One region of the Paenarthrobacter sp. TE4293 genome, then DNA from elsewhere that is predicted to be linked to it. Evidence: riboswitches for the same ligand, from Rfam matches in the RefSeq annotation. Region 1 holds a riboswitch; each other region holds the start of a gene.
The links. A riboswitch is a leader RNA that binds a small molecule or an ion and turns the genes downstream of it on or off. The one in region 1 is predicted to bind S-adenosylmethionine.

Region 1 (6,531 bases):
ATCTGGCCTATGCTCGCAGGCCTCCGCGCTTCCGATGCAGCGAGGGATAAGAGTAAACGCATCGACTATGTGGGAGCCTTGCTGGCCATGGTGGGCCTCGGGGGTCCTGTCTATGCCTTCATCGAGCAAGGGCGCATGGGCTGGGGTAGCCCGCAGGTGTGGGTGCCCCTGGTGGTCGGTATTGCTGCCATGGCGCTGTTCCTGGTCCATGAGGCAAGGGCTGCTGAGCCCATGTTGCCCTTGAGGCTCTTTGGCATCGGCAATTTTGCCTGGGGTAATCTCGCAACCCTTGCCATTTACGGCGCGATATCCCTCGGATTCTTTGTGTTGGGGATCTATCTGCAGCAGGTTGGCGGTATGGCAGCCACGCTGGCTGGTATTGCGCTGCTGCCGGGTACGGTCATCCTCATGCTGGGTGCCTCGTATTTCGGTGGCCTGGCGGGCAAGTATGGGCCGCGGTGGTTCATGACGGTGGGGCCGCTGCTGTGCGCGGTGGGATTCCTGATGTCGTTGTCGGTCCAGGAGCCACTGAACTATTGGACCCAGGTGTTGCCGGGGCAGATCGTCTTCGGCCTCGGTCTCGCCACACTTGTTGCGCCCTTGACGGCCGCCATTCTGGGCGCCGTGCCGCCCGAGGAAGCCGGGATCGGTTCAGCAGTGAACAACGCGGTGGCCCGCATTGCCGGGTTGATCACCATTGCCTTTGCAGGACTGATCGTGGGGCCGGTTTTTGCCCGGCAAGGCTTGTACAACGCCCTGCTGGTTACGGCGGGACTGTTCCTGATCGGGGCCTTGGCCTCCGCCGTCGGGATGAGAAACCCTGCCAAGGGGGCGTCCGCTGCTGCTGACGGCGAACCGGATGCAGCGTCCGACGACGACGGCGCGGCCGGGCAGCGTACGTGACCTTTCGCCGGGCCCGGGTCAGCGGGCGGGGAGGATGCAGCCTTCGTGGACCCCAGCGCTCTGAACCCAGAGCGCGGATGTTACTTCGTCCGCAAGATCGAACTCGCGGCCTTGGGAACCGCTTCCAATCCGAACCACCAGTGCCCCGCCGAAGGGCTTGCGTCCGACGACTTCGACCGGTGCGTCCAGGGCAATCTCTTCCGCTGCCAGGTACCTGAGGAGATCCGGGTTCTCGTCGCTGATCCTGGTGATGCGGCCCGAGTGGCCCTGGTCCAGCTCAATCATGCGGTAGGCGTGCGGCAGGTCAACGGAACCATCGGCCGAAGGGATCGGATCGCCGTGCGGGTCCCTGGCGGGATGGCCAAGTTTGGCGGACATTCGCTCGATGAACGTATCCGACACCGCATGTTCCAGCATCTCGGCCTCATCGTGGACCTCGTCCCAGCTATAGCCGAGTTCTTCCACCAAGTAGGTCTCAATCAATCGGTGGCGGCGCACCATGGCCAGGGCCAGGCGCATGCCCGCAGGAGTCAAGCGGATGGCGCTGTAGGGCTGGTGGTCCACCAAGCCCTGGTCCTTGAGCTTGCGGACCATCTCTGAAACCGATGAATTGGCCACACCCAGGCGCTGGGCAAGCTGGGAGGACGTAATGGGTTTGTCTTGCCACTCCGTGAAGGAGTAGATGACCTTGACGTAGTCCTCGATCGAGGAGGAGGGCGTACTGGTCTTCACCCTCCCAGCCTACCGCGGCCCGGCACTGTGGATCTTGAACGCCCGCCAGGTCTGCGTCACGTAGGGCAAGTGGATGGTTTCGCCAGGCTTGTGCCCGAGGTGGTCGTAGAGGTACCACTCCAGGTTGCCCATGACCTTGGCCCTGGTAGCGTCGTTGGCGCGGAGGTAGTAGCTCCGTGACTTGGTCAGCTCCATGATGTCTTCGGGCGACGATGCGTCTTCCCACTTGGTGAAGTGGCTTTCCAAGCCTGCGAACTCCGGGCCGATGACTGGCCGGAAGCCGGGCTTGTGGACGTCTCCGGCGTGCATGATGCGCGAGAGCCGGTGAACCCAGGGAACCTCAGTATCCAGTTGGTTCCAGATCAGTCCCAAGGTTCCTTGTGGCCGAAGAATCCGGGCAATTTCGGTGCTCGCCAGGAGTGGATCGCACCAATGCCAGGCCTGGGCAACACTGACGACGTCGAATGCTGAGTCCGCCAGTCCAGTTGCCTCGGCCGTCCCTTCCAGGGCAGTGACCTGTTGATGCGCCTTCCGCAATTGCTCCAGCATGTCGGCGGAAGGATCGACGGCGGCGACCTCCAGCCCCCGCGCGGCGAGGAGCGCCGTGAACTTGCCTGTCCCCGCGCCGACGTCCGCAGCTGCCTTTGCCCCTTCGGGAACCAGCCAGTCCACGGAGTCCAGCGGATATCCGGGCCGCACGCGGTCGTAGTGCTCTCCGCCGTCTTGGAAGCTCTGGCCAAATTCGTTGCGGCGGGCAGCATGCAGCTTGGGACCACGTGGTCCGGCGGGCCCCGGGATGCCGGGCTGTCCGCTCGAGGCGGCCGGAGAACGCAATGCCACGCCAAGACTCCTTCAGAGGGTCGCGAAAGATACCCTACGAATTTACCGCAGCTGCCGGACGGCCGGTCCAGGGGAACTCATCGTGCTTGGCCGAGTCCGCCGTGGCCGAGCCTTCCAGTCGAGCGTGCCGTACAGCCAACCGCGCAGTCCAGCGCGCCGCGCCTTTTAGTCGACAGTGCAGGGAGCTGCGCCTGCTGTGCCGGGAGTGTTGGGAGCCCACTCCGGGTAGCTCCGGTGATCGTTGGCGGGGACCCAACGGCCCTCGTCCACCACGTAGTCCCAGCCCAGTCCGTTGCGCTTGAGGCCTTCGATGCCTGCGAGCAGCCTTGTGGCGTCCTCCAACCGGGAGCCGACGCCGAAGCTGGCACGCAAGGAGCCGGACGGCAGCCCGAGTCGCTTGAGCAGGGGGTGGGCGCAGAAGCGGCCGTCACGGAGCCCGACGCCGTGCTCAGCAGCCAGATAAGCGGCGACCAGTCCGGCGTCGAAACCTTCCACGGAGAAGTTGACGACGCCGATGGTGTCCACGGAGTCGGTGAAGATCCGGTGAACGGTCACGCCGTCGATGGTTTCAAGACCGGACACCAAGTACGAACGGATGGCCGATTCGTGGGCGTGCCAGGCCTCTTGGTCCAGGGCGGCAAGGACCTGCGTGGCCCGGGCGAGGGTTGCGGCTCCGAGGACGTTGGGTGAGCCGCCCTCGTGGCGCGCAGGACCACTGGCCCAGCTGACCGAGTCCAGGCGTGCCTCACGTACGGCGCCGCCACCGGCCAGGTGGGGCGTCCCGGCGTCGAGCCAGTCCGGACGGCCAACCACGACACCTGCACCGAAAGGCGCGTAAAGCTTGTGACCGGAGAACACGACGTAGTCGACGTCGGCCTCGGTGATGTTGATCCGGCGGTGGGGGGCCAGTTGGGCGGCATCCACCACGATCCGGGCACCGTATTCGTGGGCCAGCGAAGCAAGTTCGGCGATGGGCAGGATTTCACCCGTGACGTTCGAGGCACCTGTCACGGCGAGCAGGCTGACCCCTCCTTGCGACAATTCCGCGCGGAGTTTGTCCACGGTGGCCGTCAGCGTTGCGGCCGCGACCACACTGCGGTGGGGGACGCCCTGCCAAGGAAGCAGATTGGCATGGTGTTCGATGTCCAGGTAAAGAACTTCCCCGGCTGGCCGTCCATCGATCTGGGGAAGGCAACCGGCCAGAAGGTTCAGTGAGTCCGTGGTGTTACGGGTGAAAATCACGGAGTCGTCGGGGCGCCCGCCGACGAACTCACGGACAATGTTCCGGGAATTTTCATAGACGGACGTGCTGATCTGGGAGGCATATCCCGCACCGCGGTGAACGCTGGCGTAATAGGGCAGGACTTCGTTGAGGTACGCGGAGACGACGGTCAGGGCCGGTGCCGATGCGCCGTAGTCGAGGTTGGCGTAGCGGACGTGTCCGCCCTGGATCAGCGGAGCCTGCAACTCGGCTCCCGTAACCGCAGCGAGCGGGCGCGTTGCGGCAGCTGACGTGGACGGGATGTCATCGGCAAAAGACGGAATGATGTTTGAGTTGAACGTGACAGTGCTCATGGGACCTCACTCAAGAGGGACCCCCATAGGGGGATCCGCGCTTGCCGCATCCGTTCCGGACCGGCCGGGTCGTCACCCGGGGCACCCCACCGCGAATGGAGGGTTGCCGGCCAGCAAACCGGGGTTTAGCGCTGGCACTCGTGACCTGTAAAAAGGTTAGGGCACCTCCGGCAGGCCTTCCAAAGCCACGTCGGATTATTAAGCACTTTGTTACGCCGGGTGGAATTTGGCCGATCAGCCGAAGAAAAAACGGCGGATGCCACATTAAGGTGGCATCCGCCGTCGAATATTCGCTGAACTGCCATCTACCGTCAGTTCGGCAGGTAACGCTAAAGGAGGTCGTCGAGGCCCGGGTTGAGTCGCTTCAGGACCTCTGAGTGCAGGATCGAGTTGGTGGCCAGGGCATTGCCCCCGAACGGTCCGTCCTCGCCTTCCAAGGAGGTAAAACGGCCGCCGGCTTCCGTCACGATGGGGACGAGGGCTGCCATGTCGTACAGATTCAACTCAGGCTCGCACGCAATGTCCACCGCACCTTCCGCCACCAGGCAGTACGACCAAAAGTCCCCGTAGGCACGCGTACGCCAGACGTCATCGGTGAGACCCAGGAACTCGTCGAAGTTTCCCCGTTCCTTCCAGCCGGTCAGGCTCGAGTAAGACATGGACGCGTCGGCCAGATTGGAAACGTTGGAGACCTTCAGGCGGGTAGCAGAAGCCAGGGACCGGCCCGTGTAGGCGCCCATGTCCTTGGCGGCCCACCACCGTTTGCACAAGGCGGGGGCACTGACGACGCCCACAACGGGTTCGCCTTCATCCACCAGTGCGATCAACGTGGCCCATACCGGAACGCCGCGGACGAAGTTCTTGGTCCCGTCGATGGGATCGATGACCCAACGGCGTGAACCGTGCCCGCTGCTGCCAAACTCCTCGCCGAGGACGGCATCGCGCGGGCGGGAGCGCGAGAGCTGTCCACGGATTGCTTCCTCCGCGGCTTTGTCCGCGTCAGTGACAGGCGTGAGGTCTGGCTTGGTTTCGATCTTCAGGTCCAGAGCCTTGAAGCGATCCATGGTCTGGGCATCGACTGAATCAGCGAGGACGTGGGCAAGGCGCAGGTCATCGTTGTAGGTGGAAACGGGATGGGTCATGCCACCAAACTATCCTGAAACGTTCGCTGCAGTGGGGACGTGAAGCCGCAACGATCAGTTGACGGTGCCCAGTTCCTTGGTCTCTTTCGCTTCCAACCGTGGGTCCGCACCCAGCAACCGGCGCAGCGACGCCAGTCTGGCTTCTCCCGAGGGTCCTGCATGGCCTTCGCGCACCCAGGGATCCAGACCGCAGTTAACGGCGGTTGCATCGTGCTTGCACCCACGTTCGCAGGCCTCCGTGCCGGGCTCAAGGTCCGGGAAGGAATGCAGGATCCGGTCCGGGTCAACGTGGGCGAGGCCAAAGGACCGGATGCCGGGAGTATCGATGATCCAGCTGCCGGCCGGAGCGTCGGCAAGTTTCAGGGCCAAAGCGGAAGAGGAAGTATGCCGACCACGGCCCGTCACGGCATTGACGCCGCCGGTGGCCCTCTCCGCACCTGTGAGGGCATTGACCATGGTGGACTTTCCTACGCCCGAGTGGCCAAGCATGACGGTTACTTTTCCGCCAAGATGGGAGCGCAGCTGGGCTACGGCGTCCCTGTCCAAACGTGCCGACAACCCGTCATCGGAGCGGGCATCAATGCCGCCTGCCCCGGAGTCCGCCGTGCGGCTGATGATCACCGGGAAATCCAGGCTGAGATAGTTGGCCAGCAATTCCGCCGGATCCTTGACGTCGGCCTTGGTGATGAGCAGCAACGGCTCGATGCCGGCGTCGTAGGCAGCGACCAGGGCGCGGTCGATGAATCCGGTGCGCGGCTCAGGGTTGGCGGCGGCCACGACGATGACCAGTTGATCGGCGTTGGCCACCACCACGCGTTCGATGGGGTCGGTGTCGTCCGCGCTGCGCCGCAGGAGCGTCCGGCGCTCCTCCACCCGGACCAGCCTTGCAAGGGTATCCGGGGCGCCGGAAACGTCCCCCACCAAAGCGACGAAGTCGCCGGGCACTACGGGGTTTCGCCGCAGTTCACGGGCGCGGGCGGCGATAATGACGCGTTCATCCGCGGAATCTTCGTCCACAATGGCCCTGTAGCGCCCGCGGTCCACGGTGATGATCCGGCCAATGACGGCATCATCATGGCTGGGCCGGTCCTTGGTACGGGGCCTTGAACCTTTTTTGTTGGGTCGTATCCGGACGTCGGACTCATCCCAGGAACGTGCATCGCGGCCCATGGTCAGTTGCTGGCCCCATCCGTACCGGGGATCGTCTCAAGCATTCGAGCCCACATCTCCGGGAACTCCGGCATGGTCTTTGACGTCGTGGCGATGTCTTCCACCTGGACGCCTTCGACGGCGAGGCCCAGGATGGCGCCCGCAGTGGCCATGCGGTGGTCGGCGTAGC
Region 2 (6,531 bases), on a different contig from region 1:
CACGGGCGTTCTCCGGCGATTCCGACGGCGCGTTCCAGTCCGTCAGGACCACGCGGGCGCCGTAATTGTGGAGGGCGGCGAGCTTCTCCTGCGAAATGGTGTCACCGGTAACCACCACCACGGGGTGTCCGGTCAAGTGGCCAATGAGCGCCAACCCTATCCCCGTGTTGCCCGAGGTACTTTCCACGATGGTGGCCCCGGGCTTCAGCTCCCCGGACCTCTCTGCCGCCCGAACCATGCTGAGTGCGGTGCGGTCCTTGATGGATCCACCGGGGTTCTCGGACTCGAGCTTGACGTGGATGGCGCTGCCCAGGCCGCGGCCCAATGCTTCGAGCTTCACCAAGGGCGTGTTTCCCACTTTGTCCAGGACCGAAGCATCCAGCCCGTCAGGCACCGGGGCCGCCGCGTGCACCCCTTGGTGACGAATCGTCGGATTCACCATGACCCCGTCCCTTCCTCTGTCTCCGGGAAAAGCTGGCTGACGACGTCGCGCAGTGCAGCCCGGGCCCGTTCCACCAGGTCCGGCGCCGAAGGCCTGTCGGCCAGCACGTCGGCGAGCCGGCCCACGACGACGCCTGTCCCCCTCCCGAGGGGCTGCGCAGCTCCCGCTTCGAGCAGCAGGTACGAGGCCGTCAGAGCCTCGATCGTGACGAGCTTCTCCAGGACATCCAGCGACTTCTCGAGTTGCTGCAGAGCCAAAGGGGCAAGTGTTGAGTGGTCCTCGACGTCGGCCGAAAGAGTGGGGGCGCCCAGGGTGGCCGGGGCTGCCAGGAACTTGAGCTCGGCCAGGAGCCCCGCAGCGGAGTACCACAGCAGCCCGGGCAGCTCCTCCTGGGCCAGACCGGGGGCAAGACCGGGACCGGCGCCGACACCGCTCCCTGTTTCAGCTGCCGCCTGTAAATGCCGGGCCCGGATAGCCCGCTGCGGAGGATATAACTTGGCGATGCGCCGTTCACTGGCAATCCCCACATGGGCCAAGGCCAGCCGCAAGCTCTCAAAAGCAAGGGCGAGCTGCATCGGTTGGAAGTTTCCGCCCGACACCATCTGGCCGGAGTCGACATCCACCAGCGGGTTGTCGCCTCGGCCATTGAGCTCCACCTCCAGGGCAACACCGAGCTGCGCCACGAGGGACCGGAAGGCCCCGTGGGTCTGCGGCGCTGCACGGAAGGACAAGGCATCCTGCACGGACACCTCAGGACGGGCACCCTCCAACCACCCACCGCTGAGCAGGCGGCGGACAGCATCAGCCGAATCACCCTGGCCGTCCACCGCCTTGGCCGCCTGGATTGCCGGCGAAAACGGACTGAGGTTACCGCCGCCGTCGTACCTTGCGATGCTCTCCAGCGAGAGGGAAAGCGCGACGTCGGCCAGTCGGGCCAGATGCTGCAACCGGACCAGCGCGAGGGTCCCGGCGCCGACGGAGTATGCATTGGCGCTGACAAGGGCGAGCGCCTCACCGGGCGCGAGGACCAGGGGTTGGAGCCCCGCATCGGCGAGCGCTTTGGCACCCGGCACCAGGGTGCCGTTCGCGTCGATAGCTTCGCCCTCACCGATGGCGACGGCGGCGACGGCGGCCAGCTGGGTGAGGTCTGACGACCCTACGGAACCTTCGCGAGGGATGGCGGGGAGGACACCGCGGTTGAGGAGTTCGGCATAGAAGCCCGCTGTTTCCGGCCGCACTCCCGAGCCGCCCCGGCTGAATCCGATCAGGCGTGCGAGGATCACTGCCCGGGCCGCGGCGCGGTCCAGATATTCGCCCACCCCGCTGTTGTGGTACCTGACCACCTGGACCTGATAGGCCAGGAGCGACTTCTCCTCCACATCCGTGTCCCGACCGGACCCGAGAAGGGTGTTGAGTCCATAGACCCGTTGTCCGGACGCCGCCGTGCGCTCCAGTATTTCCCGGGAACGTCCGATCAAAGACAACGCATCTGGGTTGAGTTTCACGTGGAACGTGAGGTCTTTGGCAGCCAAGGCAACACTTCTCGCAGTCACCGGTGCCGTCCCGAGGAGAAAGGTCCGTGTTTCGGAAGAGACCATCAGAAGTCCAAGAGATTCTGCCGGAACCCACCGTTGCCGTAACTCTTCCTCAACAGGCCGCGGCGACGCAGCTCCGGGGTGAGCTTGTCCAGCACCCCGTGCACCGTCACCGGATCCACGAAGCCGGAGAAGAGGAAGCCGTCTCCACCCACTGCAGAACCGGTCTCCTCCAGGTAGTCGGCGATTTCGTCCGCTGTTCCGATGATCGAGTCGCCGGCACCGCCGCTGCGGGCCTGCAGGATCTGGCGCAGCGTGGACCCTGGGGGCGCGGCCTTGGCAAAGTGTTCCAGCGTTCCCTGGTTGCTGTTGGTGCTCAGCTCGGGAAGGGGCTCGTCCAGGTCGAACTTCTTGAAGTCGATCACGGAAAGGTAGGAGATGGAGTTGAGTTGGCTGTCGATGTCCCGTTGGGTGAGCTCCCGGCGTTGCGCCCGCAATTCCTCTGCCTCGGCGGTAGAGCCAACCACAGTGGGCTTGAGCACGAACAGGACCTTGACGTCGTCGGGGTTCCTGCCGGCTTTGGCAGCCTCGGCGCGGATCGAGTCCCGGTAGGACTTCATGCCGTCGACGCCCCGGGCCAAGGCAATGGCAACATCGGCATGGCCTCCTGCAAACGCCTTGCCCCGAGGCGAAGCCCCAGCTTGAACCAGCACCGGCTCCTCCGGCAAAGGCGCCGTGTTCAACGGGCCCCGCACCTTGAAGAAGTCGCCTTGGTGGTTGATCGGGTGCACTTTGGTGTGATCGGCGAACACGCCGGCGTCAACGTCCTCAATCACGGCGCCTGGTTCCCAGCTGCGCCACAGCCGCCGGACGACGTCGACGAATTCCTCAGCTTTCTCATACCGCAGATCGTGTTCAATCTGCTGGTCCAGCCCATAATTCTGCGCGGCAAGGTCGCTCCCTGAGGTGACCACGTTCCACCCCAATTGCCCCTCGGAGAAGTGCTGCAAAGTGGCCAGGAGCCGGGCAGCTGTGAAGGGCGGGTAGAAGGAGGCGCTGACCGTCGGCACGATCCCCAAGTGTTCGGTGGCAGAGAGAAGGTAGGGAACCAGCGCCAGCGGATCGTGTTTGGGCGCGAACGAAGCATGGGCCAGGGATACCTCGGCCGAACCACCATAGGTGTCCGGCACCGTGAGGGAATCCTCGATGATGAACAGGTCCAACCCGGATCGCTCAAAAGCCCGGACGGCTTCCTGGTAAAGGGCGGGTTTCTTCCAGTCGTAGCCCAGTCCGTAGCCCGGCGTCCCCCATCCCTGAACACCGAATCCGTGGCCCACAAACCATCCAAAATGCAGCATGGGCTTGAGTGTAGAACTGCTCTGTCCGTTCACCACGACCTGATTTCATGCGAAGTTACAGGGGGTCGTACTGGGTCAATTATGCTCCCGGGACGTCACATTTGAACGTCCCCCGGACCGGTCCGGATTTCCACATACGGCGTTCGCCGTGTTCCGCAAAGAGCAGGGGTCGGGAATGATCGCAGTATGAGTGCAGCAACCACCCGTCCTTCAGCCAAGGACCGGCTATCCGGCGTCTGGGCCCTCAAGGGCTACCAGCGTGAATGGTTGCGGCACGACATCATCGCCGGTGCCGCACTGTTCGCCCTCCTGGTGCCGGCGGGGATGGCCTACGCGCAGGCCGCCGGGCTTCCTCCCGTCACCGGGCTCTACGCGACTGTCATCCCGCTTCTCGTGTATGCCGTCGTCGGGCCTTCCCGCATCCTGGTCCTCGGCCCCGACTCGGCTCTCGCCCCGCTGATCGGAGCGGCGGTCATCCCCCTGGCGGCGGGCGGCAGCGACAAGATCGTGGCCCTGGCAGGGCTCCTGGCGTTGCTGGTTGGCGCCATTATGCTGGCCGGTTCCGCACTGAGGCTGGGTGCGATCACCGGCCTGTTGTCCAAACCGATCCGGCTCGGGTACCTGAACGGGATCGCGCTGCTGGTGGCGCTGTCGCAATTGCCGGCGTTCCTGGGAATAGAGGCCGACGGCGATATCTGGCAAAAGCTCGCTAAGGTCACCACCGGGGTAATCACTGGTGGGGTCAACCTCTCCGCGCTGCTGGTGGGAGTGGGTTCGCTGGCGCTCATCTGGATCCCGAGGTTCCTGAAGTGGAAGGTGCCTGGCGTTTTGTTGGCGGTGGTTGGCTCCTGCGTGGTGACGGCGCTCTTCGACCTTGACGACGACCTGAAGGTCACGGGGGTTCTCCCCCAGGGCCTGCCCATGCCCGCACTCGACGGCATCGGCTGGGTGGACGCCCTGACTCTGCTCCCGGCCGCGGCGGGCATTGCCCTCATGGCCTTCGCAGATACTGGCGTCCTCTCCCAAACCCTGGCCGCCAAGGAAGGCAAGCGGGTGTCCGGCAACAGGGAGATGGCAGCGCTCGGGGCGGCAAACGCTGCCACAGGATTGCTCGGTGGATTCCCCATCTCCGGAAGCGCCTCCCGGACACCGGTGGCAGTAGACGCCGGAGCCAAGTCGCAACTGACCGGTGTCGTGGGAGCAGCCTTGGTGCTGGCGTTCATGCTGCTGGCTCCGGGAGTGACCGGATACCTGCCCTCGGCGACCCTGGCCGCCGTCGTCATTGCCGCAGCAATCGCCCTGGCAGATCCGGCCGGCGTCAAAAGACTCCTGGGCATGAGCCGAAGCGAGTCCGTAGTGATGCTGGTGGCATTCCTGGGGGTCCTGACAGTGGGTGTCCTCCAAGGAATAGTGGTAGCCATTGCCTTGGCCCTCCTGGATTTCGTCCGTCGGGCGTGGGATCCGTATCGCACCGAACTCGGCACAGAAGAAGGCGTCCCCGGCTACCACGACCTCGAACGGCACCCCGAAGGCAAACGCATCCCCGGGCTGTTGATCCTCCGCTTCGATGCACCCCTGTTCTTCGGCAACGGGCACGTTCTGGCCAGCTTCGTGAGGGAACAACTGGATGAGGCCCCCGACGAAGCCGCGGATCCCGTAGGCCACGTCATCCTTGCCGCAGAACCCATCACCGGGATCGACACCACGGCCTTGGACGATCTGGTCACCCTGGACGAATGGCTGGCCAGCAAAGGAGTGGACTTGGTGTTCGCCGAGCTCAAAGGGCCGGTGAAGGACACGTTGCTCCGTCTTGGCACGGCGGCCCGTTTCACGCCGGACCATTTCTTCCCGACCGTCGGGGCTGCGGTGCGGGCCCTGAAGGACCACTAGCCGATGCAGCCGCCGATTACGCAACATGACGACGCTGCAACCGCCTGCAAGTGCAGCCCGATGCCCGTGGATGTTACGTTTTTCTTGAGTAATGAGTACCAGCGCAAAGCCCTGACTTGCTGGTCGGCAACCCTCTCTCCGGCGGGGTGCCTCAGGTGACTACTCGGCGTATCGACACTTCGAACTGCAAGCGTGACTGAGGAGCACCAGCAATGCCTGAACCCACTGAAGAAAAACTCTCATACCGCCTGATTACAGGCCCGGATAACCGTGAATTCTGCGAGCGTATCCACAACTCCCTCGCCGAGGGCTATGTGCTCCATGGCAGCCCGGCCGCGACCTTCAACGGCACGGACGTCATCGTTGCCCAGGCCATCGTGCTCCCCGCCGCGATCGCCAACGCTGATGCCGCCGTCGCCAATGCCGTAGACCAGCTGGAAAACGACGACGACCAGGAAGCATTCGAGGGCCACGCATGAGCTACGCAGGCGACCTGACCCCGCAGGACGCGTGGGCCAAGCTCGAAAAGGGCGCCATTTTGGTGGATGTCCGCACCGAAGCCGAATGGGCCCACATCGGCATCCCCGACACCAAAGCCACCGAGAACGATCCCCTGTTCATCCAGTGGAACCTCGCCGGTGGCATCCCGAACTCCCGCTTCATCGACGATCTGCAGCAGCAGGCACCCGAGGATGACGCCGTGGAGCTCGTCTTCATCTGCCGTTCCGGACAGCGTTCCATCTCGGCCGCCGTCGCTGCTACGCAAGCCGGTTTCACCGCCTACAACGTCCTTGAGGGCTTTGAGGGCGAACCGGACCGCTACGGTGAGCGCACCGTCAACGGCTGGAAGAACCGTGGCCTGCCAACGAATCTGGGGACCGAGTAAGTGACTTTTAATCCCGATGCCGCCGGCTGGAGCCCCGACACCCAGGCCGTCCGCGGCGGCCTTGACCGCACCAACTTCCAGGAAACCTCCGAGCCCGTTTTCCTGAACTCCGGATTCGTGTACGAGTCGGCCGCTGCTGCCGAGCGTGCCTTCACCGGAGAAGACGAACGCTTTGTCTACTCCCGCTATGGCAACCCGTCCGTGGCTACTTTCCAGGAACGGCTCCGGCTGCTCGAAGGCGCCGAAGCGTGCTTTGCGACGGCGTCCGGCATGTCCGCGGTGTTCACAGCCCTGGGTGCCCTGCTGGCTGCCGGTGACCGCGTGGTTGCCGCCCGGTCGCTGTTCGGCTCCTGCTTCGTCATCCTCAACGAGATCCTGCCGCGCTGGGGCGTGGAAACGGTATTCGTGGACGGGCCGAAT
Region 3 (6,531 bases), on a different contig from region 1:
CCATGTGGAAGTCGAGGACATCGTGACGCGTCTGGGCGTGTCACCGGCCACGGCGCGCCGGGACCTGGACAGCCTCGCCAAACAGCGTTTGCTCAGCCGCACCAGGGGAGGCGCGACGACGGGATCAGTGGCCTACGACCTTCCGGGCCGCTACAACCGCGACGACCACGCCGAGGCCAAGCAGGACATCGCCCAGGCCGCCTCCGCGCTGATCCGTCCGGGGGCAGTGATCGGTCTCAGTGGAGGTACCACCAACACGGCGCTGGCCCAGCTGCTTTCCACCCGCGAGGACCTCAACGCGCCGTCCAACAGGCCCACCCTGACCGTCGTGACCAACGCCATCAATATCGCCTCGCAACTGGCGGTCCGGCCCAACATCAAGATCATGGTCACAGGAGGCATCCTGAACCCGCGCTCCTACGAGCTCGTGGGCCCGTACACAGATGTGATCATGCAGAAAGTGGCCCTGGACATTGCGTTCATCGGGGTCAACGGCGTGGACCCCGACCTCGGCCCCACCATTACCGACGAGGGCGAAGCGATGGTCAATACCGTCATGGCACGCCGCGCCACGGAGTCCTACGTTGTGGCCGACTCCTCCAAGGTCGGGCGACGCTCTTTTGCCGCCATGGCCGGCTACGACTTCCGGCACCTCATCACCGATGCCGGAATCAGCGCCGAGGACAAGGCAGCCTTCGAAGCCAAGGGCACCGAAGTCATCGTCGCGCCCGCCAGCTAGCCGCGGCGGCCGGCCAGCGTCACCAGCCAGCGTTACCGGGCAGCCGCCCGGCTGTCGGCCGCAATTCCATCCAGGCTAGAACTGCACCCTCGGCGCGTGCAGCACCGAATCGTCAACATCCCTGGGCACCCACTGGCTGAACGGTAAATCGAGGCTGTACTGGCCGTCGTCGTTCCTGATCAAGGTGCGCAACTCGGCGTTCTCCGGGTTGTTGAGCGATTCAAAGTACTCGACGGTCCAATGGAACCAACGCATGCAGAACAGCCGCATGGTCAACCCGTGAGTGACCAGGAGAGCGTTCGGCGCGTACGTGGGCTTCTGCCAGTGGCGGTACAGCGTTTCCATGAAGGACGACACGCGGTCGTACACATCGGAGCCGGACTCACCTTCGCGAAACCGGTAGAAGAAATGGCCGTACAGGTTACGCAGCTCCTTCTGGTCTTCGATCTCCCCGGCGATCTGGAAGTTTGCCCAGTCCTGCTCCCGAAGCCTTGGTTCCTCAATGACGCGCTCGACCAAGGGGCCAAGGTTCAGCGCTTCCAAGGTTTGGTACGCCCGCAAATACGGTGACACATAGACGCAGACTTGTTGCCCGTCGAGCGTCCGGCGCAGGTCCTCACCGGCCACACGGGCTTGCTCGATGCCGGCCTCCGTCAGTGGAATCCGGTAGTCCGGTACGCGGTTGTAAATGGACGTGTCGGCATTGGCGGCGGACTGGCCGTGCCGGATCATGAAGATTCTTGCTGGGGCACCCATCCCACCAAGCATAGGGTGGGTACATGTTCCTTGCTTCCCGCCGACGGCTGCGCGCCGAAGTACTGATTGTGCTGGGCCTTTCCCTGGGCCAGTCGGCCGTGTACTCCGTGGTTCAACTGCTGGACAAGATGACGCGGGCTCCGTTGGCCGACGCGACCTCAACCCTCAACAGATCCCAAAGCACCCGCGAGTACTTTGACCTTACCTACCAACTGCTGGACATCATTTTCGCGTTGGTGCCGGTGGCCTTGGTCTTCTACTTCCTGTCCACGTACCTACAGGCAAACCGCAACGACGAGGGCGGCTCGGCGTTTGCCCGGCTCGGCTTCAACTTTGCCCGCCCCGGCAAGGACCTTCTTCAGGGCGTGGGACTCGCGGCTGCCATTGGGATCCCTTCGTTGGGACTTTACGCCGCCGGGCGGGCTCTCGGAATCACCACGGCGATTGTGCCCAGCGGCCTGGACGCCTACTGGTGGACCGTGCCGGTGCTCATCCTCTCGGCCATCCGGCACGCGATCGTGGAAGAAGTGATCGTGGTGGGATATCTCCTGGACCGCTTCGGAAAGTTTGGGTGGAGCATGCCGGTGGCCATCGTGGTCAGCGCCGTCCTGCGGGGAAGCTACCACCTCTACCAAGGCTTCGGGCCGTTCATCGGCAACGTGGTCATGGGACTGGTGTTCGCCTGGATCTATACCAAAACCAAGCGGGTGATGCCCTTGGTGATTGCCCACGCCTTGCTGGACATCGTGGCGTTTGTTGGCTTCAGCCTGTTTGGCAAGGCGGTAGGCCTGGGCTGACTCCACCAGCCGGCAATAGTGGCTGCTTGGCAAGCCCATACCGTGCGTTAAACATATCCGGCCGCCATCGGTGGGTGACGTCATTGGCACCCGCTGATGGCGGCCGAAGCTTTTCCGGACATGGTTGACCGGCGCCGGGGCTGGCCCGGATGAAGGAGCGGTCAGATGGTGACGGCCCCGGAGGCGGTTTCGAAGGTTACTGACATGATGCCCGGGGTACCGTGCGGTGCCATCCACTGGACTGCAACATCCTCCAGCGGCTTTTCCACCGGTTCGCCCAGCCATTCGGTGACGCGTTCTGCCGAGCCCGCAATGGTGAGGCTGGACATCTTGACGTCGCTTTCGTAGATCCTGGACGGGTGCAGTGAGGGGTCGCCCTCCCACTTGAGCAGGTACGGGACCTGGGGATCGGCAATCAAGCCCAGGATGCCGATCTGCTGCCACACCAGTTCGCGGCCGTCAGGGAACTTGCGGTTGCCCGGAACAGCGGAGCGGCCAAGGCGGTCTTCGAATGGAGCCAGGTCATCAACGGCGACGCACCAGCCCATCCAGCCACCACCGGCAGCCGAGCGGGCACGGACTGCCTGACCAAAGGGTGCTTTGTCGGAAGCGGGGTGGTCCAGGACCTCCACGACTTCCAAATACTTGTTATCCGCCAAGGGAATGATCATGTTCCGGGTGCCGAAGCGCGGGTGCACTCCGCCCCGGACAGCGTCCACTCCCAATGCCGCGGAAATTCGTTCGGTAGTGGCCAAGAGGCCATCTCGTTCACAGGCGTAAGAGACGTGATCCATGCGCATGGCTTCATCTTGGCACTTTGTGATCGGGGTCTCAGCTAAGTCAAGCCTAACTAAGGTGGGATGTGCATAAACCTTTGCGTGTGGCGTCACGCAGGGACGCGAAAAGACCGAAAGATTCCACCGGCGTCACAAAGCTGTCTTAGGCTCCGGACACTTCCTAGACTGGCCACAGCTCACCCGCAGCACTTCCGCCGAACCCATGCGCCACGAACAGGAGAACTCCATGTCCCAAGGATGGTCTTTCGAAACCCGCCAGATCCACGCAGGCCAGGAGCCCGACTCGGCTACGGGCGCCCGGTCGCTGCCGATCTACCAGACCACGTCCTTTGTGTTCCCCAGCGCCGAGAGTGCAGCCAATCGTTTTGCGCTGGCCGAGCTCGCACCCATTTACACCCGGATCGGCAACCCCACGCAGGATGCCGTGGAACAGCGGATCGCGAGCCTCGAGGGCGGCTTGGGTGCTCTTCTGCTCAGCTCGGGCCAGGCTGCGGAAACCTTCGCCATCCTGAACATTGCGGAGGCCGGGGACCACATCGTGGCCAGCCCCAGCTTGTATGGCGGTACGTACAACCTGCTGGCCCATACCCTGAAGAAATTCGGAATCTCGGTCACGTTCGTGGAGGACCCGGACAGCCTGGACCAGTGGCGTGACGCCGTCCAACCGAACACCAAGCTGTTCTTCGGCGAGGTTGTTTCCAACCCGCGCCAGGACGTCCTGGACATTGAAGGCATCGCCCGTGTCGCGCATGAGGCCGGCGTGCCGCTCATCGTCGACAACACACTGTCCACGCCCTACCTCATCCGTCCCATCGAGTGGGGCGCCGATATCGTGGTCCACTCGGCCACGAAGTACCTGGGCGGCCACGGTTCAGCCATCGCCGGGGTCATCGTGGACTCCGGCAATTTCGACTTCGGCCAGGACCCGGAACGCTTCCCGGGATTCAACACCCCGGATCCGAGCTACAACGGACTCGTATACGCCCGCGACCTGGGCAAGGATGGTGCCCTTGGCGCCAACCTCTCCTACATCCTGAAGGCGCGGGTCCAGCTTCTTCGCGACCTTGGCTCCGCCGTTTCCCCGTTCAATGCCTTTCTGATCGCCCAGGGCCTGGAGACACTGAGCCTGCGCGTGGAGCGCCACGTGTCCAACGCCACCAAGGTTGCCGAATGGCTTGAAACCCACGACGACGTCGAGTCGGTCGCCTATGCGGGCCTGCCGTCCAGCCCTTGGTACGACCGTGGCCGGAAGTACGGTCCCCGTGGAACGGGCGCCATCGTCGCGTTCAACATCAAGGGCGGCGTCGAGGCGGGCAAGCGCTTTGTGGATGGGTTGGAACTGCACTCCCACGTGGCCAACATTGGAGATGTCCGCTCGCTGGTGATCCACCCGGCCTCCACCACGCACAGCCAGCTGACGGTCGAGCAGCAGGTGGCTGCGGGCGTCAATCCGGGGCTGGTGCGGTTGTCCGTGGGTATCGAGCACGTGGATGACATCATTGCCGACCTCGAGGCCGGATTCCGGGCAGCCAAGGGCGCCTGAGCCGCCCCTGGAAGACACGGCGCGACCGCGCCCGACGCCTTTACTGGAAGGCCGCCCGGACCGACGATTATTCGCCGGGCGGCATTCCGGGGCGCCCGTTCGTGAACGAAGCCGTCCTAAACCGTCACACTGGTGTCACATTCTTCGCCAGAACCGCCCTGTTTTTCCTAGACTCTTCGTATTAGGTCATGAGTGCCAGCAGACAGCCCCGGCTTGCTGGCCGGCAACCCTCCTCCGCGGTGGGGTGCCCCGGGTGAAGACCTGGCCTGTTCGCACGCAAGGCGACAGGCAAGCGCGAGGATAGGTGTCAAAGGAATGACCATTACTGCTACAGCCCTTCCACAATCCGGAGAAGACGACGGGACCGTCAAGTACGCCGGGATTGGACCGCTGGACCTTGAGGCCGGTGGTTTCCTCCCGGATGTTGTCCTGGCGTATGAAACGTGGGGGAAGCTGAACGCGGATGCGTCCAACGCTGTGCTCATCCAGCATGCCCTGACGGGAAGCACGCATGTCGCCCGCGGAGCCACTGATGAAGAGGGCTGGTGGGAGCAGTTGGTTGGCCCCGGTGCCACCATCGACACCAACAGGTTCTTCGTCATTTCCATCAATATCGTGGGCGGCTGCTACGGCAGTACCGGACCCTCCTCCGAGGCGCCGGACGGGCGTCCCTGGGGCTCCCGGTTCCCGTTGGTCACCTTGCGTGACAGCACCGAGGCGGAGGCCCGGCTGGCCGACGCCCTCGGGATCGACGCCTGGCATGCCGTATTGGGCGGTTCGATGGGTGGAGCCCGCGCGCTTGAATGGGCTGCGACGTTCCCCGAGCGGGTGAAGCGCTGCGCCGTGATTTCTGTAGGCGCGTACAGCACGGCTGAGCAGATCGCCTTTGCACAGGCCCAAACCCTGGCCATCCGGCAGGACCCGAACTTCAACAACGGCGACTACTACGGTGGCACTGCCCCTGAGCGCGGGCTCGCCTTGGCCCGGCGCATTGCGCACATCACCTATCGCTCGGCGTTGGAACTGGATTTCCGCTTTGGCCGGGAAGCGCAGCACCAGGAGACACCCCTGGCCGCTGCGGTGCTGGGGGAGCGCGGCCGCTACCAGGTGGAAAGCTACCTGGACCACCAGGGGACCAAGCTTGTCCGGCGGTTTGATGCCAACAGCTACATCGCCATTACCGAAGCCCTGATGTCCCATGACGTTGCGCGTGGACGCGGATCGCTGGAAGCGGCGTTATCGCGCACCACCGCGGAATTCTTCGTGGCGGCGGTGGACAGCGACAGGCTATATTTCCCGGCACAGTCCCGGGAATTGGCGGCAGCGCTGCCGGGGGATGTGCCGGTCCATGTCATCGAGGCACCCATCGGCCACGACGGCTTCCTGACGGAAATCGGACAACTCTCGGCGCAACTCCGCGAAGCGTTCTTCGCTTAGATCGCGCCGTCGGCCTGCACAGGCCGGCTTAGCCGTTCATGATCTGGCCGCGCTGCTTCATGTAGTCCTCCATGGCGATTTCCCCGTTGCTGAACTTCGCATCGAGCTCTGCCAGCTTTCGGGCCCGGTAGCCTTGCGGCTCCGTTCCGCTGGCCGAGGGAAACGGTGTGGGGGATGAAGGGCTCGACGGCGGACCGGCCTGCGGTGCCGATTCCGCGGGGCGGATGACGCTCGGCGGGGACTGATACCCCGGGTAATCCTGCTGCGGGTTGGCGGGTCCAGGGTGGGGTTGCCCCGGATACTCCGGATACCCCGGGTAGTCCTGTTGGGGATACCCCGGGCCAGGCAGATGCTGCTGCCGATAGCCGGGACCGCGGAAGGTTCCGTCCTGGATCCGGCGTGCGCGGGAACGGTTGTACATACGGATCCCGAGTGGAATCAGCCACGAGCAGACGATGATCC

Region 2: another riboswitch for S-adenosylmethionine. It lies ahead of QF015_RS12660 (DUF1737 domain-containing protein); the one in region 1 lies ahead of QF015_RS09950 (aminotransferase class V-fold PLP-dependent enzyme).
Region 3: another riboswitch for S-adenosylmethionine. It lies ahead of metX (homoserine O-acetyltransferase MetX); the one in region 1 lies ahead of QF015_RS09950 (aminotransferase class V-fold PLP-dependent enzyme).

The regions. Positions count from the first base shown of each region.
Region 1 covers NZ_JBNJRY010000004.1:228,727-235,257, reverse strand. The annotation lists gene QF015_RS09965 (MFS transporter) at 1-903, shown strand, start outside; gene QF015_RS09960 (metal-dependent transcriptional regulator) at 922-1,635, opposite strand; gene QF015_RS09955 (class I SAM-dependent methyltransferase) at 1,645-2,469, opposite strand; gene QF015_RS09950 (aminotransferase class V-fold PLP-dependent enzyme) at 2,641-4,050, opposite strand; SAM riboswitch class IV at 4,083-4,196, opposite strand; gene hisN (histidinol-phosphatase) at 4,380-5,192, opposite strand; gene rsgA (ribosome small subunit-dependent GTPase A) at 5,247-6,362, opposite strand; gene aroA (3-phosphoshikimate 1-carboxyvinyltransferase) at 6,365-6,531, opposite strand, start outside.
Region 2 covers NZ_JBNJRY010000005.1:325,370-331,900, forward strand. The annotation lists gene QF015_RS12640 (PLP-dependent cysteine synthase family protein) at 1-442, opposite strand, end outside; gene QF015_RS12645 (aromatic amino acid ammonia-lyase) at 436-2,040, opposite strand; gene QF015_RS12650 (NtaA/DmoA family FMN-dependent monooxygenase) at 2,040-3,368, opposite strand; gene QF015_RS12655 (SulP family inorganic anion transporter) at 3,522-5,225, shown strand; SAM riboswitch class IV at 5,313-5,424, shown strand; gene QF015_RS12660 (DUF1737 domain-containing protein) at 5,438-5,704, shown strand; gene QF015_RS12665 (rhodanese-like domain-containing protein) at 5,701-6,111, shown strand; gene QF015_RS12670 (O-succinylhomoserine sulfhydrylase) at 6,112-6,531, shown strand, end outside.
Region 3 covers NZ_JBNJRY010000009.1:177,754-184,284, reverse strand. The annotation lists gene QF015_RS18255 (DeoR/GlpR family DNA-binding transcription regulator) at 1-739, shown strand, start outside; gene QF015_RS18250 (histidine phosphatase family protein) at 815-1,495, opposite strand; gene QF015_RS18245 (CPBP family intramembrane glutamic endopeptidase) at 1,519-2,292, shown strand; gene QF015_RS18240 (VOC family protein) at 2,454-3,092, opposite strand; gene QF015_RS18235 (bifunctional o-acetylhomoserine/o-acetylserine sulfhydrylase) at 3,292-4,632, shown strand; SAM riboswitch class IV at 4,817-4,933, shown strand; gene metX (homoserine O-acetyltransferase MetX) at 4,948-6,069, shown strand; gene QF015_RS18225 (hypothetical protein) at 6,098-6,531, opposite strand, start outside.